Regions from separate parts of the Pararhizobium sp. IMCC21322 genome, predicted to be linked through region 2. Evidence: riboswitches for the same ligand, from Rfam matches in the RefSeq annotation. Region 2 holds a riboswitch; the other holds the start of a gene.
The links. A riboswitch is a leader RNA that binds a small molecule or an ion and turns the genes downstream of it on or off. The one in region 2 is predicted to bind cobalamin.
Positions count from the first base shown of each region.

Region 1: linked by a shared signal. The riboswitch ahead of RAL91_RS19855 (energy-coupling factor ABC transporter permease) and the one ahead of cobU (bifunctional adenosylcobinamide kinase/adenosylcobinamide-phosphate guanylyltransferase) in region 2 are both predicted to bind cobalamin.

Region 1 covers NZ_CP132335.1:4,197,062-4,202,696, forward strand. The annotation lists gene RAL91_RS19840 (TAXI family TRAP transporter solute-binding subunit) at 35-991, opposite strand; gene RAL91_RS19845 (ABC transporter ATP-binding protein) at 1,129-2,121, shown strand; gene RAL91_RS19850 (ABC transporter permease) at 2,125-2,886, shown strand; gene RAL91_RS19855 (energy-coupling factor ABC transporter permease) at 2,974-3,657, opposite strand; cobalamin riboswitch at 3,703-3,914, opposite strand; gene RAL91_RS19860 (LysR family transcriptional regulator) at 3,991-4,455, shown strand; gene RAL91_RS19865 (LysR substrate-binding domain-containing protein) at 4,403-4,933, shown strand; gene RAL91_RS19870 (hypothetical protein) at 5,051-5,635, opposite strand, start outside.
Region 2 covers NZ_CP132335.1:3,054,452-3,060,086, reverse strand. The annotation lists gene cobN (cobaltochelatase subunit CobN) at 1-306, opposite strand, end outside; gene cobW (cobalamin biosynthesis protein CobW) at 310-1,353, opposite strand; gene cobU (bifunctional adenosylcobinamide kinase/adenosylcobinamide-phosphate guanylyltransferase) at 1,356-1,904, opposite strand; cobalamin riboswitch at 2,103-2,326, opposite strand; gene RAL91_RS14465 (hypothetical protein) at 2,367-2,612, opposite strand; tRNA gene RAL91_RS14460 (tRNA-Asn) at 2,770-2,845, shown strand; gene RAL91_RS14455 (beta-galactosidase) at 2,886-4,868, opposite strand; gene RAL91_RS14450 (ABC transporter ATP-binding protein) at 4,937-5,635, opposite strand, start outside.

The DNA of each region.
Region 1 (5,635 bases), 1.1 Mb from region 2:
CTTAGTTGTCACGCCTGTAAATTACCTGTGTGCGTTACTTCTGCGCGTCGGAAAGTGGAAAATCCATTTCCGTGTAATAGCGCAGCGCGCCGGGATGAATGGCGCTGGTGATGGTGCCCATCAAGTTTTGATCCACGCCATTCCACCAGGCAGCATCTTCACCCATTTTGGTCTTTTGGTCCCAATAGGTCTTGGTCAGTTGGTAGGCCGTATCATCATCCATATTGGTGGTGGTATAGGCCACAACCGGCAGTGATGTGGTTACGATGTCAGCCTCCTGCCCGGCATATGTGCCAGCGGGAATCACCAGCCGCGTACGTTTGGTGGCGGCAATCTGCTCATCATCCAGAGATAGAACCTTTACGCCAACACTGGCTGCAGCCTCGATGACATTTGGCGCAGGCCAGGAACCAGCCGTGACAAATCCGTCAATCTGACCGTTCTTCAGCGCCGGTACAGCATTGGACAATTCCACATCCGGCAGATTGACCTTTGTTTCCAGACCAAACAGGCCCAGATATTTCGCGCCCTCACGCGCACCGAAAGAACCCTTGCCAATCAATATGGTCTTGCCTTCCATATCGGCGAAAGAATTGATGCCCGCATCTTCGCGTACGACAAAATGCATGGTCAGCGATGGAATCGGGAACAGCGCTCTGATCTCATCAAATTTCGGGTTGCTCTTGCCTTCAAACATGGCCTTGCCACCCTGCGCCAGACCAACAAGTGCTGGCGGCGTAGTGAACACATAATTGCCTGGCCGGGCAGCGGCTTCCATGACGTTCTGAACCGAACCCTGGCTTTCCTCAACGGTGACAATCACATCGCCATTTGTTCCTGCCTTCATGGCCTCGGCAATCTGCACCGCCATCTGATAATAGGACGAACTGGATGATGCAGACTTGTAGGTCACACGCGTCTCTGCATGGCTTGCAAAGCCCGTTGCAGCAAGCAATCCTGATGCCAGAGCCAAGCTCTTGAAAAGTTTCATAAAATTTCCTCCAGAAGTGTTTTGTCGGTTTGTAGTCATTGCATGCTGACAGCCTATGACATATATCCGCGTCAAAACAAGCCTCCTCACATCCTCTCAGGCGTATTGCGCCAAGACCAAAGTCTGGGTTCAACTCCATGCTCGATTCCGCACTTCCACTCATTTCAGTCAAGAACCTTGAAAAAACCTATGATGGCGGGTTTCAAGCCTTGAAAGATGTCTCTCTGGACATCGAACAAGGGGAAATTCTGGCGCTGCTCGGCCCCAATGGCGCTGGCAAAACCACCTTGATTTCCGCCATCTGCGGCATTGTGACGCCGACCGGCGGCACAGTCACCGTCGCAGGCCACGACATCATCAAGGACTATCGCAAAACCCGCGCCATGATCGGCCTTGTGCCACAGGAACTGACCACAGATGCCTTCGAAACTGTATTTGCAACGGTCAGCTTTTCACGCGGTCTGTTCGGTAAAAAGCGCGATGATGCTTTTGTCGAAAAAACCCTGAAAAGCCTGTCGCTCTGGGACAAGAAGGACAACAAGATCATCCAATTGTCCGGCGGCATGAAACGCCGTGTGCTGATTGCCAAAGCCCTGTCTCACGAACCTGAAATTCTTTTCCTTGATGAACCAACTGCCGGGGTGGATGTGGAGTTGCGCAAAGACATGTGGCAGGTCGTGCGCGAATTGCGCGAAAGCGGCGTCACCATCATCCTCACCACCCATTATATTGAAGAAGCCGAGGAAATCGCCGACCGCGTTGGCGTTATTGCCCATGGCGAAATCATTCTGGTCGAAGACAAGGCAGAATTGATGGCAAAGCTTGGTAAGAAAATGCTGATGCTGGACCTGCATGAGCCGCTCAAAGCGCTGCCGGATGCCCTCAACCGCCACGGTCTGAAACTGGCAGAAACTGGCGAGCAAATCATCTACACCTACAACACACAGGGCGAGCGCACAGGCATAACCTCCCTGCTGCAGGACCTCTCCGATGCGGGTATCCGCTTTAAAGATCTCAACACCAAGCAAAGCTCGCTTGAGGAAATCTTTGTCACGCTGGTTCACGAGGATTCAGCGCAATCAAATTCAAAAGCCGAGACAAAGGCCAAAGACCCGGCGGAGGCCACATAAATCATGAATCTCACTGCTGTCAGAGCCATCTATGCATTCGAAATGAACCGCATGTGGCGCACCCTGTTTCAAAGCCTCATCTCGCCGATTTTATCGACCTCGCTCTATTTCGTGGTGTTCGGATCGGCCATCGGCTCGCGCATTCCGGAAATTGAGGGCGTGAGCTACGGCTCCTTCATCGTGCCGGGCCTTATCATGCTGTCCCTGCTCACCCAGTCGCTGTCCAATGCCGCCTTTGGTATCTACTTCCCCAAATTCACGGGCACGATTTACGAATTGCTGTCAGCGCCCATTTCGTCGTTTGAAATTGTACTGGGTTATGTGGGAGCCGCCGCGACCAAATCGCTCATTCTCGGCGCGATTATTCTGGCAACAGCCAGCCTGTTCGTGGAACTGCAAATTGCGCACCCGTTCATCATGCTGCTGTTTCTGGTGCTGACCGCGCTGACCTTCAGCCTGCTCGGCTTTATCATTGGCATCTGGGCCGATAGTTTTGAAAAACTGCAGATCGTACCACTGCTGGTCATCACACCCTTGGTGTTTCTGGGCGGCAGCTTCTATTCGGTCAACATGTTGCCCCCCATCTGGCAGACGGTGACGTTCTTCAACCCGGTGCTCTACCTTGTCAGCGGCTTTCGCTGGAGCTTTTATGAAGTTGCCGACGTTGATGTGACCATCAGCCTCGCTGTCATCACCCTGTTTCTGGTGAGCTGCATTTCCATCGTCTGGTGGATTTTCAAGACGGGCTATCAGGTCAAGCAATAGGCTGCACAAACAAAAATCCCGGCTCCAGAGGAACCGGGATTTTGAATCTTGTTTCAGGCCGTTAGGCCAATCTGTTGAATCAGATCATCAGGCGGCGGATGTGTGCAAACGTCCATAGAACAATGGGGTGGATGAAACCGACCGCAATGTTTTTGCGCCGTACAGAACGGCCAGATCAGCCAGCGGCTCAACCAGAACAACCAGCATGTAGGCGGCTGCGAAAGAGGCAACGGAACTCAGGCTTTCTGCGCCAAAACCCTGACCGTAAAACGCCCAGAATGCGACCCAGGCAACCACACCACCCTGATAGGCGGTTGAGAGCGTCAGTGCCTGTTTGTAGGACAGATCCACATAGGCCGTCTTTGGTGCAATGATGCGTTTTGCCAGCGCGCTGATAGCCCACAATGGCAGCAGCAGCGTTGTAACATTCATGCCGTATTGCGGCAGATCAATCGGTGCGAAGAACACTCCCTGTGCCAGCAGGCCAAGCGCCAGACCAATGGCCGCCGCGCCGCCGCCAAACAGCAGATACAGTGTGGACCCCAGAATGAAGTGAACTTCCGATACGCCAACCGGATAATGCGGCAATACCTGAAAGAACACGAAAACAATCATTGTGGCCGCAACACTGCGCATGGCCAGAGCGGACACGCCGCCATCATTGCGAATCGTATCCCAGGCCATTTTGCCAACCAGCGCGGCAGCACCGGCTGATGTGGCATAGCTCAGGGCAATTTTAGCGCCGTCAACGACGCCAGGTTCAATATGCATTTTAGTCTCCTTTGCGCACCCGCCGTGCGCCTCGTGTGAATTGGTCTTGCGACCGGTTTGGATGGCAGGTTTCCTGGCTTGTGCCTTGCGCCTCACTCACCTTCCCGGCGTTCGCCAGTGGCATATCGAGTTTGGCAGTCACATACAGTTGCGGGGGCAGCCACGGATTTAATCCCGATTTGGGTAGCTCGAACCGTGTTCCCTTATCTCATCCCGCCCGCCTGTGGCGTTCGGGAACCATCGACCACTGTCTTGGCGCAAGATGGTTTGTGAGTAAAGCGGGAAGGTCAGATTGATGCCAGGGTCATCATCAGGCGTTCACGCCGGGAAATCATGTCATCGGCCCGGACTGTTCCCCATGCGCTATATCTGCAATCAGTGCCCGGAAAGGCGCATAAAAATCCGACTTTGTGGTTTCAGAAGAGCCTGAAACACGCGGCCGAATTTCTGCACCTCACACAGCCCGCAATTTCAAAGACTCTTAAAGAACTTGAGGAAATTGCAGGCGTTACCCTGCTTGAACGCGGTCGCGGCGGCGTGTTGATAACTCCCGAGGGCGAGGTTTTCTTAAGGCACGCCGCCACCAGCCTCAACGCGCTGGATCAGGCCTTGAACAGCGTATCTGCACTGCAAAAGGGGGAACAGGGTTCCCTTGCAGTCGGCGCACTACCCAGCGTTGCAGCACGGCTGATGCCATTGGCAACACAAATTTTCAAACAGGATTTCCCCCACATCACCCTTCTGCTTGAAGGGGGCCAACACAGTTTTCTGGTGGATCGTCTGCGCCGGAACGATTGATCTGCTGATCGGTCGGCTTGGCAAGCCCGACCAGATGAAAGGCATATCCTTCACTCAGCTCTATATGGAAGATGTTGTCGTGGTCTGCTCGCCGGATCATCCACTGACCAGGTCCAGTCGGCTCGCCGATATCTCATCCTATCAAATCATCTACCCCACACCAGAGTCAGCCATTCGCCCGCTGGTGGACCTGATGATGATTGCCAATAATATCAATACCTTCTCCAATCGTATTGAATCAGTTTCTGCGACATTCGGACACGGCCTGACCCTGACCAGCAACGCCTTATGGATCATCTCAAGCGGCGTAGTCGCCACAGACATCGCCAACGGAAGACTGGTCGCACTACCAATCGATATGCGCCTCACCAACGGCCCCATAGGCATCATGACCCGCGCCGAAGAGGACTTGTCACCGCTCGCCCAAGTGTCTCGCCAAGCGGCGATAAAAGCGGTTGAGGAATTGCGGTTGCGTTGAAGGATGTGTTGAATGTTCGAAGATTAGGTTGCAGCTTACATGGACGGGAGGCGGTCATTCGCTGCGGCTGTTTAGCAATTCCAAACGGTCGGGCAAGCAGACGATCAACTCCCCGTATTACTCAGACAACACTGCGTTGATGAACGGCAGCATAAAACTTCTCACTGATTCATATTGGTCTGCTTGAAGTAACTGTTCCTTGGTTTCAGGGTTTACTTCACGCCCGTCCAATTTTACGCCATGCAGACTACCCGTCGCAAGAACCAGCTGGCTTCCAGATGGTCTTTCATTAAGCGCAAAATTAATCATGCGTTTCGAATTTTCTGGGTCAGGATCTTGTTGGAGCGGTGTATCAATTACGATTGGACAAAAACAAGAAGTAGAAAATTTGTCTATCGTATGCAAAATAGCATAATTGTAAGCGAGGATAAGTCGTGGCGCTTTGTTGCCCGTCTCTCGAATTGTCGGTCTGATGTTATCCCACATGTTGCTTGGAACATTATCAACACGAAGTTTTTTGCAGAACATACGAAGCTTATCAGCATAAAATTTGACGATTTTTTCTCTGTTCTCCTTTTTGTCAAACGAGCCCATTTCCTTTTTTGCAGCGGCAATTTTTTCGTTTAGCGCGCCAATATCACCGTCGATTGAGCGTTCCTCCCGCTCAAAGGTATGGTCCAGAATGCGCTCACTTTCATCGCG
Region 2 (5,635 bases):
TTCCGCCAGACGCTCCAGGCCATAGGGCCAGTAATTACGGCCTCCCAACAGGCGCACAACAACAAGCTTTGCCTGGGCCAACGTCTGTTCCAGATACATGTCCACGGAATATGGGTGGGACAATGCGAGCAGGCTTGCAACGCGCAGGCTTGGGAATTCGGTTTCCAATGATTGTGCTGCGTAGGAGAAGCCAGAAATTTCGGTGTCAGCTGCCGTCAGAACTACAATGTCGCCGGGCGACTGACCGAGGTCAACGGCTTCCTCTCCATCATCTATGCGTCGTGTCTGGGCCTGAAGGACATGCACTAGTCAACTGGCCTTTTTAGCGGCAATCACATCCGATAATGTGGCGCGAATTGCAGTCTGATCGAGTCCCTTTTCACCGATTACCACAAGTTTTGGCGTTCCGCCGCTTGGCGTGGCAAACCAGGTTTCAACGCGCGGACCGACAGCTTGCACTGCCAAAGGCGCATTTTTCCCGTGTATGGAAATGGCGCCCTTTATGCGCAGAACCCCATGACTGTTCATGGCAGCCAGAACGGCGGCCCTTGCCGTATCCACGCTCTCATGGCTGCTGGTCTCCACAATAAATGTCTCAAAATCATCATGATCATGCTCGTGGTCATGATCGTCATGATGACTTTTGCGGTTCTCCATGTCTTCTTCGGCCTGTGCAGTCAGACCCAGCACTACTGAGGGAGAAACGATGCCGTTTGAAGCTTCCAGAAACTGAACAGCATCGCGCGTGTCACGGGATGCAATTTCGCGTGCTTTAGCCAAGCCTTCAGCGCTCACCAGATCCGCTTTTGACAGAATGACGAGATCTGCGCATTTCAACTGATCTTCAAACAGTTCTTCAATCGGACTTTCGTGGTCCAATGCTTCATCAGCGGTCCGCTGTTCCTGAAGCGCCGCTTCATCATGTACCATTTTGCCTTCAGACAATGCGGCTGCATCCACAACAGTGATCACGCCATCAACGGTGACTTTGGATTTCACACTCGGCCATGAAAATGCGCGGACCAGAGGTTGTGGAAGTGCCAGGCCGGATGTTTCGATGATGATGTGGTCGGGTTGCTCGCTGCGCGACAGAAGTGTTTCCATGGTGGGCAGGAAATCATCAGCGACGGTGCAGCAGATACAGCCATTGGTCAGTTCTACAATGTCGTCCGCGCTACAAGCATCTGAATTGCAGCCTTTCAGAAGGTCCGCGTCAAATCCCATATCACCAAATTCATTGATGATGAGCGCGATGCGACGTCCCCCAGCATTTTGCAACAAATGACGAATGAGCGTGGTTTTTCCCGCACCCAGAAAACCGGTAATAATAGTTGCAGGTATTTTTGTCGCCATGCTCATTGAATTGTCCTTTGGGGTTTCAGATTAAGAGGAAGACCGGCGGCAATGAAATCCACACGGTCAACGGTTACGGCCAGCTTCTGGTTCAAGCGACCCTGATGGTCACGAAACGAGCGGGCCAATGCATTTTCCGGCACGATGCCCATGCCGACTTCATTGGATACAAATACAATTGGCCGACTTAGGCCGGGTATGAGATCAAGCAATTGACTGGTTTCATTGTCTACATTGCGCTCATGATGCATGAGGTTAGAGAGCCACAGGGTCAGGCAATCGACCAGAATGGCCGAACTACCGGTTGGTGCATCTTCTATCGCTTCACGCAGGTTCAGGGGCTCTTCCGTGACACTCCAATGAGTACCGCGACGGTGTTGATGCTGTTGCACACGCTGTTTCATTTCATCGTCGAAAATTTGTGACGTCGCCACGTAGTGAGGGGTGTTACCGCAGGCCAGTACCATCTGCTCGGCATAGGCGCTCTTACCGGAGCGCGCACCACCTAAAATGAGAGCGGAGTTCTGTTCTGGTTGGAGTGTGGCACTCATGCCAGCGGCCTGGTGCTGAGTAAAAAATTGGAAAGCATGGATTTGTCCTCAAATGGCCGTCAGCGACGCAGTTTGTCAGCTGATAGTCCCGTTTCCGGACAGGTATTCAATTGGGGGAAATGAATGGTTGCGGCAGAATCTCTGCCGCCCAAAGCACAGTAAGGCATAATTATCTCCTATCCGTCCGACCCGACGGCAGTTTGATTCCAATGTGCTGGCAGGTCTCCTGACTCGCGGTTCGCAGCCATTTGTTTCGCCTTCCCGGACATATCCAGTGGCATTTGAAACAGTGGCTCACCGCTCACAGTTGCGGGGGCAGTCCCGGTTTGCAGACCCCGGATTGGGTCATCTGCATCCGTGTTCCCTTTTCATTCGGTGCATCGCATCCACGATGAACCAAAACCAACACGAGTTCACATAAGCTTTTCGAGCGCGGTATTGCAAGCGCAGTTGTGATTGCGCCTATTTTCTTTTCTGCTGCCTCTCCTGGCGCTTCCTGCCCCACCAAACAGCAATCCGTCTTGTTCCGCGCCTTATAGACGGAACATCGTAGGACAGAATGATCAGTCCAACCGGTATCATCCAGAAGCCGACGATCGGCAAAAATCCGACGAAGCCGAACAGCACAAACACGACGCCCAGGCTGATGCGTGCCAGTTGCGATTGCGGAAGATTGAATGATTTACCGGCAAATTTTATCGAAGGCACTTTGGACCATCTTGCTTTGGTTGCAACCTGCCCGCAGATAAGGATCAAACCGGCGCACAGTAAGGCCAAATCAAACAAAGAGAGCAGAAAAGGTGTTTTTACGAGCAATCGGGTCTTGGCAACGCCCCATTCCTTTTGTATAGACGCTCACCACTGATCCCCGATAGCTCAGTTGGTAGAGCAGGTGACTGTTAATCACCTTGTCGTTGGTTCGAGTCCGACTCGGGGAGCCATTTCAACCCGCCGAAGCGTTTCGCTCGGCGGGTTTTTCTTTCAGGATATGCGGGTGATAACAACGCTGGCAGACTGGATACAGCCTCCCTCGCCCTGCACAATAGATTCGGAACCGATGATCTTCTCGATGTTTGCAGGTGTCCTGCCGTAGTTTGTGTAGACCTTGTGCGGACCCATCGTGCGAACCCTGACGCCATCCGGCATGATTTGAACTTGTAGTCCTGCTCGCTCAGCGGATTTGACTAAAACATCCTGCAACAGGTTTTCATCTGGCCAACCCGCCAAGTAGGAAATCCTGCCGAATTGGACATAGGCCGGGTGACCATCCGGCATTTGGTAGCAATCATCCGGCGTGGCCAGCAATGTGAGATGCTCGCGCCATTTGGATATTGAGCCGCCGCCAGCCTGATGAACAATTCCTGGACGCAGACTTTCAACACAATCGACCCTGAGCTGAAGCAGTTGCGCCAGAGGACCGGGAGCCAGGTTTGCCGGGATTGCGAGGTCGTGTGTTTTGGAACCAGTTCTTGGACCAAATACAATTTGGGCGTTTGTCGCTTCAAAGGCTGCTGCAGCATGCTCGGTTACCTGAAGAAGGTTGGGCACCATAACCAGCTCATAGCCGGACAGGTCTGCGCCGGAGGCAACTATGTCCACAGACAGTCCGAGTTTTCGGGCAGCGCAGTAAAAAGCGAAATGAAGCGCAATGGGATCGTAATCTTTACCCTGGGGCTGGATTTGCGTCATCCAGATGCTTGGATAGTCCAAAATCAGTGCGACGTCTGCCTGTGACGTGTCGACCGTCAGGTCCAGCTGATCGAGTTCGCTTGCAACTTGCGCGGCTTCATGCGCAGCGATATCTGCCGTGCCATCAGGTTTGTTTAACCCGGCATGCATCTGCTCCTGCGCAAAAGGTGCCTGACGCCAGCGAAAATACGAAACCACTTCTGCGCCGTGCGCAATGGCTTCCCAGGTCCACAGCCGGACCATGCCGGGCAACGGTGCAGGATTCCAGTCCGCCCAGTTCACCGTGCCTGGCTGTTGCTCCATGACCCACCAGCGTCCATTGCCGGTTCCGCGATAAAGATCATGGTGGAAAGCCGTGAAATCGGGATCGCCCTGATTCAGGTATTTTTCCTTATGCGCGTCGCTGAGATCCGTTCGTCGCTCCAGAAAGCCAAGTGGATAGGAATCCCATGACGAAATATCCAAATCTTCAGCGACGTCAAAATGGTCAAATTCTGTAAACATGCCCATGAAATTGTGGATGATGTCGCGACCAGGGCTGAGTTTTCGCAGGATCTCGACCTGCTCCCGGTTAAAGGTAACAACCTGATCTGAAGAGTATCGACGAAACGCAAGGTGATGCGATGGATTGGCTTCAGTGACAGTGAGATTGGGCAAATCGATTTCTGAAAAGTCGCGATACTCCATCGACCAGAACACATTGCCCCAAGCCTCGTTCATATTGCCAATGGTGCCGTATTTATCTTTCAGCCAGCTTCTGAAGCCTGTCAGTGCAGCGTTTGAATAGGAATAGGTTGTATCATGACAGCCATATTCATTGTCCGTTTGCCAGACAGTAACGGCAGGATGTTCGCCAAACTTTTCCGCAAGTTTTGTAATGATGCGGGCGCATTCAACACGATATCCATGATGGCTGAAATCATAATGGCGGCGAGAGCCGAAGCCACGCTTGTGACCGTCCGGGCCGATGGCAATCATATCCGGCATGGTATCGACCAGCCATTTGGGCGGCGTTGCCGTTGGCGTTCCCAATACGACTTTCAAGCCGGCCTGTCCCAGCACATCAATTGCGCGGGCCAGCCAGTCAAACTCATATTGTCCGGGATTTGGTTCCAGTCTGGACCAGGCAAACTCACCTATGCGGACATAGGACAGGCCGATTTCGACCATTTGCCGTGCGTGATCCGTCCACTCGCTCTCGGGCCAGTGTTCAGGATAGTAACAGACGCCCAATTGCGGGCGTCTGGTGGTAATTTCAGCGGCGCCATTTGACATTCGCCTACTCCAAAAACAAAAAATTCATCAGTCAAGCGGCACCGATCTGCATATGCACAGCACACGAATCAAAGCCGACGCTCATTTTTGTCGAACAGCATGCAAGTCGATGGATCAACGCCCATTTTGGACACATGACCCGCCTTCTCGTTCGTAATACCCTTTTGCTCAACCGTCAGCGGTCCGGTGCCGCCAATGTCGACATAAAGGAAGGACGAGCCACCAAGCTGCTCGACAACACTGACCTTGCCTTCAATGTAGCCACCGGATTGTTCAAGCGGGACAAAATGCTCAGGACGCACACCAAAGCTGACTGTATCACCCGCTTTTGGCGCATTGTCGCGCGCCTGAACGGTAAGCTTCTGTGTTCCGAAGGGGCCGCCCGTCACCACAACATCTTTGCCAGAGACAGAATCGACCTGAACTTCAAAGAAATTCATGCGAGGCGAGCCAATAAAGCCAGCCACAAACAAATTGTCCGGATCTGTGTACAGGTGGATTGGCGAGCCAACCTGTTCAATGATTCCGGCCCGCAGCACAACAATCTTGTCTGCAAGCGTCATTGCTTCCGTCTGATCATGCGTCACGTAAATCATGGTATTGCCAAGATCCTGATGAAGCTTGGCAATTTCCAGACGCATTTCGACACGCAGTTCAGCGTCAAGGTTTGAAAGCGGTTCATCAAACAGGAACACTTCCGGCTCGCGAACAATGGCACGACCGATGGCAACACGTTGACGTTGCCCGCCGGACATCGCTTTAGGCTT